3 regions of the Janthinobacterium sp. YR213 genome follow, and region 1 is predicted to be linked to each of the others. Evidence: predicted binding sites of a transcription regulator. Region 1 holds the regulator's gene; each other region holds the start of a gene.
The links. The regulator FliA, encoded in region 1, starts transcription of late flagellar genes. The targets are predictions, from matches to a motif close to CTAAAGTTTNNNNNNNNNNNGCCGNTA.
Positions count from the first base shown of each region.

Region 2: the regulator FliA is predicted to act here: its motif matches at 2,356-2,382, upstream of BLT98_RS22575 (DUF5610 domain-containing protein).
Region 3: the regulator FliA is predicted to act here: its motif matches at 2,336-2,362, upstream of BLT98_RS22205 (flagellar protein FliT).

Region 1 covers NZ_FNDA01000002.1:985,676-989,833, forward strand. The annotation lists gene flhF (flagellar biosynthesis GTPase FlhF) at 1-369, shown strand, start outside; gene BLT98_RS13610 (MinD/ParA family ATP-binding protein) at 362-1,225, shown strand; gene BLT98_RS13615 (RNA polymerase sigma factor FliA) at 1,271-2,002, shown strand; gene BLT98_RS13620 (flagellar motor protein) at 1,984-2,730, shown strand; gene motD (flagellar motor protein MotD) at 2,736-3,518, shown strand; gene BLT98_RS13630 (translation initiation factor Sui1) at 3,583-3,945, shown strand; gene BLT98_RS13635 (hypothetical protein) at 4,018-4,158, shown strand, end outside.
Region 2 covers NZ_FNDA01000005.1:325,608-329,765, reverse strand. The annotation lists gene pyrF (orotidine-5'-phosphate decarboxylase) at 1-723, shown strand, start outside; gene sbcB (exodeoxyribonuclease I) at 859-2,307, opposite strand; gene BLT98_RS22575 (DUF5610 domain-containing protein) at 2,454-3,068, shown strand; gene BLT98_RS22570 (GGDEF domain-containing protein) at 3,175-4,140, opposite strand.
Region 3 covers NZ_FNDA01000005.1:252,367-256,524, forward strand. The annotation lists gene BLT98_RS22195 (class I SAM-dependent methyltransferase) at 1-9, opposite strand, end outside; gene BLT98_RS22200 (M13 family metallopeptidase) at 78-2,162, opposite strand; gene BLT98_RS22205 (flagellar protein FliT) at 2,451-2,702, shown strand; gene BLT98_RS29270 (type IV pilus assembly protein FimV) at 3,120-4,158, opposite strand, start outside.

The sequences.
Region 1 (4,158 bases):
GCCGGCGCCGATGTGAAACGCCTGCTGTGCCTGAACTCCACGGCGACCCAGGAAACCCTCAACGAAGTGGTGCGCGCCTACCAGGGCAGCGGCCTGGCCGGCTGCATCATGACCAAGCTCGATGAAGCGGCCTCGATCGGCAACGTGCTCGACGTGGTGATCCGCCAGAAGCTGAACCTGTTTTATGTGTCGAACGGCCAGCGCGTGCCGGAAGACCTGTACCTGGCCGACCGCGGCTACCTGATCGACCGCGCCTTCAAGCTCAAGCGCGATGCGGCGGCGACGCAGTTTTCCGATGCCGAACTGCCGCTCCTGATGGCGCAGGCGGCCGCCCGCAATAATGAAGCGCGCGGGGTGCACCTTGGCTAATTTCGATTTCGACCAGGCCGAAGGCTTGCGCCGCATGCTGGCCGGCCCGCAGCCGCGCGTCATGACGTTCCTCTCGGCCACGCCGCAGGACGACAAGGGCGCCATGCTGGTCAATCTGGGCGCGTCGCTCGTCTATGGCGGCAATGACGTGCTGCTGCTCGACGCCAGCGGCGGCAGCGATGGCGTGGCGGCGCGCCTGGGACTGGCGCACGGCGCCAGCCTGCGCGACGTGGCGCGCCAGCAGTGCGGCTTGAACCAGGTCATCCACCAGGTGCCGCAAGGCTTCGGCGTGGCCAGCCTGGGCGCGCGCAACCATTTGATGGACAGCATGGACTATGCGGGCGAGGACGAACTGCGCCGCCTGGGCAAGACGTTCGAGGTGCTGGCGCGCCAGAGCGGCATCGTGCTGGTCGACGGCGTCGTGGCAGACGAGGGCGATTGCTTCCCCGTGCCGCTGATGGCTTCGTCCGATATCGTCGTGCAAGTCTCGACCAGCGCCACCTCGATCAAGGCGGCGTACTGCCTGGTCAAGCGCCTGAGCCAGGAACTGGGACGCCGTCCGTTCGGCATTCTCGTCACCGGCGCTTCCGAATCCGAGGCAAAAGTGGTATACGATAATATGGCGCAGGCGGCGAGCCGCTACCTGGCCGTGAAGCTGACCTCGATGGGTTCGGTGCCTGCCGACGAGTATCTGCACCGCGCGGCGCGGCTGGGCCGCAGCGTGGTCGATGCGTTTCCGCTGGCGGGCGCGTCGGTGGCGTTTCGCGGACTGGCCGAGCGGCTGGCCCGTTCGGCGGCACCGGTGCTTGGCGGCACCTTGTACCAGACGGGGAGCCCGCACCAGTTCAGCGCCTGAATCGAACCGTAGCACCAGATAAGATGAGAAAACAATAAGCAGCCTATGTACACGGTCAAAGGGAAATCGAACAAGGACTATTTGCTGACGGAGCACATTCCGCTGGTGAAGCGTCTGGCGCACCATATGAAGGCGAAATTGCCGCCTTCGGTCGAGGTCGATGACCTGATCCAGGCCGGCATGATCGGCCTGCTCGATGCCATTAGCCGCTATGAAGAGACGCATGGCGCGCAGTTCGAGACGTATGCCGTGCTGCGCATCCGCGGCGCCATGCTCGACGAATTGCGCACCAGCGACTGGCTGCCGCGCAGCATGCGCCAGAACATGCGCAAGATCGAAGAGGCGATGAGCACCTTGCAGCAGCGCCTCGGCCATCCGCCGACGGAGTCGGAAGTGGCAAAGCTGCTGAAAATGTCGCTGGCCGACTACCAGGAAATGCTGGGCGACGGCGGCGGCCACCAGCTCGTGTACTACGAAGACTTTCATGACCCGGACGGCAATGACAGCTTCCTCGACCGCCACTGCGTGGACGAGGACAGCGACCCCTTGCGTTCCCTGCTCGATACCGATTTCCGGCAATCCGTGATCGATGCCATCGACGCGCTGCCACCACGCGAGAAAATACTCATGGGCCTGTATTACGAAGAAGAGCTGAACCTGAAGGAGATCGGCGCGGTGATGGGCGTGTCGGAATCGCGCGTCTCGCAGCTGCATACCCAGGCCGTCGCGCGCCTGCGCGCAACCTTGAGGGAGCAGGCGTGGACTGGTCCAGCGTAATCGGGCTGGCGCTGGCGCTGGCGGGCCTTTTGGTCGGCCAGGCACTGGAAGGCGGCAAGATGGCCTCCCTGCTGCAGCCGGCCGCCTTTGCCATCGTTGTCATCGGCACCTTCGGCGCCGTGCTGCTGCAAACGCGGCTGCGCACCTTCGTGCGCGGCCTGGAAATGCTGCGCTGGGTCTTCCTGCCGCCGGCCGACACGCGTGCCGCGCTGGCGCGCGACATCGGGCAGTGGAGCCTGACGGCGCGGCGCGATGGCCCGCTGGCGCTCGAGCGCCTGATGGAAAACACGGCCGACCGCTTCAACGCCAAGGGCTTGAGGATGATCGTCGACGGCATCGCGCCCGACAAGCTGCGCCAGCTGCTCGACGTGGAAATCTCCGCCTATGAAATGGCCGAACGCCAGGCCGTCAAGGTGTGGGAATCGGCGGCCGGCTATTCGCCGACCATCGGCATCCTGGGCGCCGTGCTGGGCCTGATCCACGTGATGGAAAACCTCACCGATCCGAGCAAGCTGGGCGGCGGCATCGCCGTGGCGTTTGTCTCGACGATTTATGGCGTCGGCCTGGCCAACCTGCTGTTCCTGCCGGTGGCGAATAAACTCAAGGCCATCGTTTCGCGCCGCGTGCTGCAATACGAAATCACGGCCGCCGTGCTGTACGACATCGCCACGGGCGACCATACGCGCATCATCGAAGAGCGCGTTTCCAGCCTCTTGCACGAGCACTGACCATGATGCGGCGCGCGCGCAGGAAGTATGACGAGGAACCGGACAACCAGGACCGCTGGCTGATCTCGTACGCCGACTTCATCACCCTGCTGTTCGCCTTCTTCGTTGTCATGTACGCGATTTCGCAAGTCAACGAAGGCAAGTACCGCGTCTTCCAGAATGCCATCGGCCAGGCCTTCAGCCTGGAAAAGGGCGCGCCGCCCATCATCATGGAAGCGCCGCAAGCCATTCCGTTGCCGAACCCGGCCCTGAAACGCCGCACGGAAGCCATCCGCCGCGAGCGAGAGCACATGACGCGCCTGGCGCAGGACCTGACCTCCACCCTGGCGCCGCTGGTGAAGGAAGGCAAGGTGCGGGTCACGCAGACGAGCCGCGGCGTGAGCGTGGAAATCAATGCCAGCGTGCTGTTCGACCCGGGCGCGGCGCGCCTGACGGTGGAATCGGACCAGGCCCTGCGCGCCGTCGCCGTGCTGCTCAAGGACGATACGCACGACGTGCAGGTGGAAGGGCATACGGACGTGCAGCCGATCAGTAATTCCAACTTTGCCTCGAACTGGGAATTGTCGGCCGCGCGCGCCAGCGCCGTGGTGCGCCTGTTCATCGCCAGCGGCGTCAAGGCGTCGCGCCTGACGGCCGTCGGCCACGCCGACAACATCCCCGTGGCGCCGAACGAAACGGCGGAAGGGCGCGCGCGCAACCGCCGGGTCGCCGTGACGATTTTGTCGGGCATCCCCGAAACGGTGACGGAAGTGCCGACGGCGCCGGTGGCACCTACGCCAGCCAACTGACGCTCGTCAACTGCGGGCTGCCGCTTGGTACAATCGCGCTTTCTTCCTCTTTTATCGTTCCCTCATGAAAAGCAGCTCCCTGGGCGGTCTCGTCTATTCCACCGAAACGGGCCGCATGTGTCCCGCCTGCCGCCAGCCGCTGGCGCAATGCGCATGCAAGGCGCAAGCCAAGGCGGCGCCCGCGGGCGATGGCGTGGTGCGCGTCTCGCGCCAGACCAAGGGCCGTGGCGGCAAGAGCGTCACCGTGGTCAAGGGTTTGCCGCTGGACGCCATGGCGCTGGCCCTGCTGGGCAAGCAGTTGCGCACGCAGTGCGGCTCGGGCGGCACGGTCAAGGATGGCGTGATCGAGGTGCAGGGCGACCATGTCGACGCCATCCTGGCCGCGCTGGTCAAACTGGGCCACCAGCCGAAAAAGGCCGGCGGCTGAGCGTGCGGAGGCGTGCGGCCCGCTGCCGCAGGCCTGTGGTAACGTGCATTTCCTTTTATGCGCCACCTCATCATGAATAGCAAACTGACCGGCATCGCCAGCGTCGCTGCCATCGCGGCGGTACTGGCGCTCGTGTACTGGCCCGCGCCCGACGCCGGCGCGCCGCAAGCGGATGCGGCTGCCGCCAGCGCGCCGGCGGGGCGCAGCCTGGCG
Region 2 (4,158 bases), on a different contig from region 1:
GATCTGCCTGATGGAATCACCACCTTTTGCACGCGCATCATCGATGCCACGGCCGACCTGGCCTGCGCCTTCAAACCGCAGATCGCGTATTTTGGCGCGCTGGGCGCGGAAAAGCAGCTGGAAGACATCTGCCGCTACGTGCGCGAAAACTATCCGCACATCCCGCTGATCCTCGACGCGAAACGGGGCGACATCGGCGCGACGGCCACGCAGTACGCGCGCGAAGCGTTCGAGCGCTACGGCGCCGACGCCGTCACCGTGAACCCGTACATGGGCGAGGATTCGCTCGATCCCTACCTGGCGTGGCAAGACCGCGGCGTGATCATCCTGTGCCGCACCTCGAATCCGGGCGGCTCGGACCTGCAATTCCTCGACACGGATGGCGTGCCCTTGTACCAGCGCGTGGCGCGCCTGGTGGCCGACAAATGGAACAAGAATGGCCAGTGCGCGCTCGTCGTCGGCGCCACCTTCCCTGAAGAACTGGCGCAGGTGCGCGCCATCGTCGGCGACATGCCGCTGCTGGTGCCCGGCATCGGCGCCCAGGGCGGCGACATTGCCGCCACCGTCGGCGCGGGCCAGACGGCCAACGGCATGGGCATGATGATCAGCTCCTCGCGCGCCATCATCTATGCCACGCCGCAGGCTGGCGAAGACTACGCCGACGCGGCACGCCGCGTGGCCATTGAAACGCGCGATGCGATCAATGCGCATCGTTCGGTTTAAGTTGCATGCATAAAAAATGCCGGGCTAGCCCGGCATTTTTCATTGCTAGGTCGGCTTGGCCGCATGGCGTAAGCCGACATGAGTCGTCGTCGGCACTTGTCGGATTACGCTTCGCTAATCCGACCTACCCGACTTTCAGTCGCGCATGGGCGCCACCATCTCCACGTAATCGTACAACTCACCCAGAATTTCCTCGCCACGCTCATCCACGGATTCCGACAGCACGTCGATTTCCGTAAACAGCATTTCGATGGTGCGGGCGCCGCCGTCGCCGTCGAACAGGCGGGCAGCGCGGTGCTGCTCCCAGCGCAGGCTTTCCGCTTCGCTCAGGGTTTGCGGGAAATTGCGGGCGCGGTAGCGGAACAGCAGTTCCTGCAGGCGCTCGTCGGCAAACGAAGGGCGGGCCGTGGCCAGCTTGGCCGGCGTGTCGCGGCGCAGGGATTCGAGCAGGCGGCGGTCGTCGTTGCTGACGAAACCATTGTACAAATCTTCATCCACGTCCAGCGCGACATTCGCGCCCGGGCGCTGGAACACTTCGGCCCAGATGGCATCCATGTTCGGCGCCGTGGCGGCCAATTGCGCGTTGACCTTCGCCGCGTCCAGGTCGATGCCCCATTGCGCGGCCATGGCCGGCGACAGGGTCTTTAAATTGCCAACCAGCATGGGCGACTTGTTCAGGTGCACGCTTTTCACGGGCAGGCGCGTCATACCTTCCGGCATGGCCTCCTTGCGCGTGAACAAACGCGTACGGATGGTGTCGGCGTCCAGCTGGAACAGTTCACGCGGATCGTAGGCGCAATCCCAGACGAGGATTTCGTTTTTATTGCTCGGATGCGTGGCCAGCGGCCAGACGACGCCCAGGCAGCCCCGTTCGGCGGGGAACATGCCGGACACGTGCAGGAAAGGCTGGCGCTCGCCGGCGGCCAGGTGCATGCCCATTTCGCTGGCGACCCTGTCCTTCTTGTGCAGTGCCAGGCAGAATTCGAACAGTTTCGGCTGTTTTTCCTTGATCAGGCGTGCCAGGGCGATGGTGGCGCGCACGTCGGACAGCGCATCGTGCGCCGCTTCGTGGGCCAGGTCATTGGCCTTGCTCAAGTGTTCCAGCCTGAAACTGGTCTGGCCATCGTCGCGCTTCGGCCATTCGATGCCTTCCGGGCGCAGCGCGTGCGTCATGCGCACGACGTCGAGGATGTCCCAGCGGCCGCAATGGTTTTTCCATTCGCGCGCATATGGATCGATCAGGTTGCGCCAGAACAGGAAACGCGTGACTTCATCGTCGAAACGGATGGTGTTGTAGCCCACGCCGATGGTGCCCGGTTCCGAAAAGGCCGCTTCGACGGTGGCGGCGAACTGGTGTTCGGGTACGCCCAGCTGCAGACATTGCTGCGGCGTGATGCCCGTAATCAGGCACGATTGCGGGTCGGGCAGGAAATCATTAGCAGGCTGGCAATACAGCATGATCGGTTCGCCGATCTCGTTGAGGTCTGCATCCGTGCGGATGGCGGCGAACTGGGCCGGGCGGTCGCGGCGCGGCTGGGCGCCAAAGGTTTCGTAGTCGTGCCAAAGAAAGGTCTGGTTAGTCATTGATGGTCGTTACTTGATGGGTTATCCGGGCCCGTGAAAGGGCCGCTGCTACAGTTTTCTGAAAACCTGCCGATACTACACGAGAGGATGGTCATCATCGCGTTTCCCGCATGGTGGCATACATTGCCCGTTCAAGGAGGTCTATCGTGTCAATTCCCATCGCCGCAAGCGGCAATTCCAACCCTTCCGTGACTTCCGTCAGTACGGGCGTTGCCGGCAAGGACGATAAAGTCCAGCAAAAGGACGGCGTCAACACTGAAATGAGCGTGAATGACCGTACCAAGCTGCAATTGAACGCGTCCATCATGCAGGCGTCGCTGAACGTATCGATCGGTTCCGAGAACGAACCGCTGGCACTGCTGTACAAGACGGCCATCACCAACATCAATGAAGCGCTGAAGGGCCAGTACGGCGAAGACGCGATCCAGAACGCGGCTTCGCAGGATAACAGTGCCGAAGCGACGGCGAACCGCATTGTATCGCTGTCGACGGGGTTTTTTGACGCGTTCAAGAAACAGAATCCCGGCCTGGACGACGATACAGCCCTGAGCAAGTTCATGGACACCATCAGCGGCGGCATGGAAAAAGGCTTCAAGGAAGCGCGCGACATCCTGGGCGGCTTGAAAGTGTTGCAAGGCGATATCGCCGGCAATATCGACAAGACGTATGAACTGGTGCAGAAAGGCTATGCGGACTTCATCGCCGCGCACAGCAGCAAGAAGGATGACGCCGCCAAGCCGGCCGACAGCAAGGCTGCCTGATCATTATTACGCCGGAAGCGCCTGAGAAAATGTCCAGGGCTAGGCGCATTGCCGAAGACAGTACGAATGTACGGCGAGGCAATGCAACGACGCCATGGGCTTTTTATCAGGTGCTTACGCGGTTGCGGCCGCCGGCTTTCGCGCGGTAAAGCGCCGCGTCGGCGGCGGCAATCAGCGCATGGTCGTCCTGTTCGGCCGCCAGGCTGGCCACGCCGAAGGAACCCGTGATGTGCGGCAAGGCGCTGCGCATGTCGGCGAAGATGACGGCGAGCTGCATGCGCTCGCACAAGCGCTCGGCGACCCGCAGGGCCACGTGTTCGTTGGTGTCGGGCAAGATCACCATCATTTCCTCGCCACCATAACGCACGGCAAAATCCGTGGGCCGCAGGGCCGCGCCCAGCACTTGCGCGGCGATGCGCAGTGCCTGGTCGCCAGCCTGGTGGCCGTGCGTGTCGTTGAAGCGCTTGAAATGGTCGAGGTCGATCATCACCAGCGACAGGGGCGAGCCGCTGGCGTGGGCCGTGACGATCATGTTGGGCAGTAAATCCGTCAGCCAGGCGCGGTTGTACAAGCCTGTCAGGCTGTCGACCATCGACAGCTGGCGGTAGAATTCGCCCAGTTTCTGCCGGCGGCGCAGCAGGGCATTGGCGGCGCGGATGCGGAAGGACAGCAAGCGCAGCAGGTTGCGCGCCAGGCCGTTCGACTGCTCGATCAATTCCCAGACGATGGCCGCGTCGATCACCAGCAAATCGGTTTCTTCCAGGGCGGAAATGGCGGCCAGGTTGCTCGCTTCATCGAGCACCGATTGTTCGCCCACGCTTTCGCCGGGCAAGACCTTGCTGACGGTGCCGTCATCCATGCCCGTGTGGGTGTCGGCGGCCACGGCCAGCGAGCCGCGCAGGACGATGTACAGGCTGGCGCCTTGCGTGTCGGCAATGGCTTCGCCCGCTTCGAGGCGCATGACGGGGCAGGGCGCCAGCATGGCAGCCGTCTGGCTATCCGCCCCATCGCGAAATAGCTGTAAATCGCCGATGTTGCAGCCTGAAGCGCCGAAGTTGCCGATCTGTTCCACAATCACACTTTCAAAAAG
Region 3 (4,158 bases), on a different contig from region 1:
TGGCTTCATGGCGGTCCTGTCGATATGTGCCGCCATTTTACGGTGCCAGCGCACTGCGCGCTGGCACCGCTTTATAACTACCAGACGCGCACGCGCTGTTCCGGCGCCAGGTACAGCTGCTGCCCCGGCTGGACGTCGAAGGCCGGGTACCAGGCGTCGAGGTTGCGCACGGTGGCGGCCCGGTATTGCGCCGGCGCATGGCCATCCGTGAGGATTTGCTGGCGCGCCGCCGCTTCGCGCGCCTTGCTGCGCCAGCTGACGCCATAACCCGTGAAGAAATCGCGGTCCGCATCCGCCTGCGCCGGCTTGCCCTGCTGCGACAAGGTGAACGCGTCATGCGCGGCCGCCACGCCGGCCAGGTCGGCCAGGTTTTCGCTCAGGGTCAGCTGGCCATTCACGCTCAGGTCGGGAAACGGCTTGTAGGCCGCGAACTGCGCCACCAATTGCTTGGATGCGGTCTGGAAATGCGCCAGGTCGGCTGGCGTCCACCAGTCGCGCAGCTTGCCCTGGGCGTCGAACTGGGCGCCCTGGTCATCGAAGCTGTGGCTGATCTCGTGGCCGATGGTGGCGCCGATGCCGCCATAGTTGGCCGCATCGGATGCCTGCGGGTCGAAGAATGGCGGCTGCAGGATGGCGGCCGGAAAGTTCAGCGCATTTTGCAGCGGCAGGTTGACGGCATTGACCAGCTGTGCCGGCATGGCCCAGGCCTTGCGGTCAGGCGACTGGCTCAGCTTGGCCAGCTCCTGCCGGTAATGGAACTGTTCCGCCCGCTGCACATTACCCAGCGCATCGCCGCGCACCACGCGCAAGCCCGCATAGTTGTCCCAGCGTTCCGGATAACCGACGCCCACGTACAGGGTCTTGAGTTTTTCCTGCGCCTGCGCCTTGGTGGCCGGCGCCATCCAGTCCAGCTTGTCGATGCGACGCGAGAAGGCGGCGACGATATTCGTCACCATGTCTTGCACGCGGGCTTTCGATTCAGGCGGGAAATAGCGCTCCACGTACAGCTTGCCGACGGCGTCGCTCAGGGCCGCGTTGGTTGCCGCCAGCGCGCGCTTGCTGCGCGGCGACTGCTGCGGCGTGCCGCTCAAGGCGCTGCCGTAGAAGGCGAAGCGCTGGTCGGCGGCGGCCTTCGGCAAGGTCGTGCTGAAATGGTTGATCGCGTGGAAGGCGAGGAAATCCTTCCATGTGGCCAGCGGCACGCTCGCCACCAGCGCCGCGCTGCCCGTCATGGCCGTCGGGTGCCAGACGATGAAATCCGTCTGCTTGCCCAGGCCCGCCGCCTGGAAGAAGGCCTTCCAGTCCAGGCCCGGCGCCTTGCTGGCGAAGTCGGCTGCACGCCACGCGTTATTGCCCTTGGCGACATCGGCCGAATCTTCGCGGCTGGCATGGCTGGCGGCAATTTGCTGCTCCAGCGCAAACACGCGCGCGGCGCGGGCCGGCGCATCGCGGTAGCCAGCCTGCTTGAGCATGGCGGCGATATGCGCCTGGTAGCCCGCGCGCAAGCCCTGCATGCGGGCGCTTTCCCCCTGGTAGAACGCGCGGTCGGGCAAGCCCAGCCCGCCCTGCAGCAGGTAGGCCACGTTGCGCGTGGTGTCGTTCAAGTCTTGCGCCACCCACAGGCCGAACAGGTTTTCCGTATAAAAATTGGTGGCATTGAGCGGATCGACATCGGCGCGCAAGCTCTCGCCCAGCGCGCGGGCCAGCCCCGCCTGGTCGCGTATGCCATCGATCTTCTTCAGCAGCGGCTTGATCGGCGCCCAGCCTTGCGCTTCGATAGCTGACTCATCCATCCAGGAACGGTAGAAATCGCTGACCTGGCGCGCCGATGCATCCGCCTGCGGCGCCGCCGCCAGGCCTTCGACGAGGGCGATGATGCGCTCGTTGGTCGCATTGGCGAGGATGGCGAACGAGCCCCAGCTGCTACGGTCGGCGGGAATCTCCGTGCCGCGCAGCCAGTCGCCATTCACGTAATCGTAAAAATCGTCGCCGGGCAAGACAGCCGTGGGTGCCGCCATCGCGGCGGCAGGACTGGCGGCCGCATCCTGGCCGTGCGCGTGGACGGGACCTCCGGCCAGGGTGATGCCGGACAGGGCCAGCGCCATGGCGCGCTTGCGCCAGGAAGCAGGGAAAGAGGAAGCGGCAGCAGTGACAACGCGCATGGTGATCCTTTCAGGCAAAGTAACGACAGTAGTATGCAAAATCATAACGCGTTTTGAAGCGCCGCAACACATTCCCCTGTCACCACGACGCCAGCAGGCATGCGGCTTGGGAGGCGATTCCGGCAGCAAGTAAGCAATCATCTAAATTATTTTCATTTTTTTTCAAAAACACCCTCAAGTTCCCGTTGCAGCTGCCGTTAATCTAGACAAGCGGTAATCCATTCACTAGTTACGGGTGTGCTCATGACCTCCAACGACGTTCTCTCGATGTATGAAAATATTGCAGGAATGACCAATAAAATGGTCGTGGCCGCACGTTCGAGCGACTGGGATGGCTTGGATACCCTGGAAAACCAGTGCGCCAGCGCCGCCAGCGCGACCATGACAGGCAAGGTACCCGCCCTGGCCGGCGCCTCGCGCCTGCGCAAGATCGACTTGCTCAAGCAAATCCTGGCAAATGACCGCGAAATCCGCAGCATCACGGAACCGTGGATGACGCAGCTGCCGAGCGCCATGCCGGGTTCGCGCGCCCGCATGTAAGAAACTTGCCGCACCAGAAACGACAAAAGCACCTGCGGGTGCTTTTTTTGCGTCTGCCTCCGTGCCAGGGAGCGCGCCATCTGCGGCACCAGGCAAGGAGGGGGGGGGAATTTGGAAGGCGAGCCCCAGGTATCTCCTGGCGTCGCCTCGCTGCCGGTTGCATCCGGCGTTCGCGAGCACATCGTCGGCATCGCAAACCGCTTCCAGACCCAGGCGTTTATGCAACGCTACACCTGTTTGCCGCGCCACACTATCGTTGGTGACTGCGCCAGGCTGGGGCTGTTTTATCGTAGAGCAAGTCCACTGAATTAATCATATCACCATCTTTAAGAAATAAGCAACGCGATTGGCAAGCGTTTCCATGTATTTTTTCAATATCTTTTTTTATATCAAATTGTCGTGCCGCCTTGCATCGCGTTAACGCGAAAACGGCTCCGGTTCCGGCTCGGCCCCTACCCCGCCTTCCACCGCTTCCGTCAGCACGGGCACATCCTTCTTCTTGCGGCTGAAGGGCTTGCGCAGCAAGACCCAGTATTTCGACGGCGCGCCCGGCCCGGCCGCCTGCTTGCGCTTGCGCGCGACATACACGATGACCGCCGTCAGCAACAGGAAGACCAGAGTGCCGATGCCGAGCCACAGCAAGCCATTGCCGCCCGCCGCCTTCTCGCCCGCTGGCGGCACCAGGGGCTTGGGCTTGGCATGCGGCACCCGCGCCTCGGCCGGCGCGGCAGCAGGCGCAGCGACGGCGGCAGCGATGGCAGGCTGAGCCAGCGCCTTTTGCAAGGCGCCGAGCTTGCCTTCCAATTCGCCGAGCTTCTCATTCAAAGCCGCGTTTTTCTCATCCAGCGCAACGCACGCTTGCGCCTGCTCCACATTGGCCTGCGGCGCGCAAGCGGCGACGGGCGCCGTCGCGCGGCGCAACGGCGCCGGACGCAGCGCGGGTACAGCCGGCGCGGGCGCGGCCGGCGGCACGAACACGCGCGCCGGGCGCACGAGGCCCTCGGCGCGCGCGCGGGCCGCCAGCGCGGCGGCATCGGGTGACGGCGCACCGGCCGCAGCCCGTGGCAGCGGTGAGGATACGGATATGGGTACGGGCACGGGAATCGCGGGCCGGACTGGCGCACTGACGGCAGCGGCAGCAGGCGGGGCCGCCGTCAGCCACACGGTGCCCAGGCGCACGACGGCGCCATTGCCACTGCCCAGCAACAAATACAGATGCACATGGCCCGCCTGGATCGCTTGCCGGGTACTCACGCGCACATAGTGGCGCCCGCCGCGTTCCAGCGGACTGATCGTCAAGGTTTGCAGGGCCGGATCCATGCCGATGCCGCCACCGCGGTACACATCGGGCGAAGCCAGGCGCACGGCCACGCCATTGGCTTCCTCGGGCGCCAGGGCCGTCAGTTCGATTTCGGCCAGCAGAGGCTGACCCACATGCGACAGCACCGCCATCTCG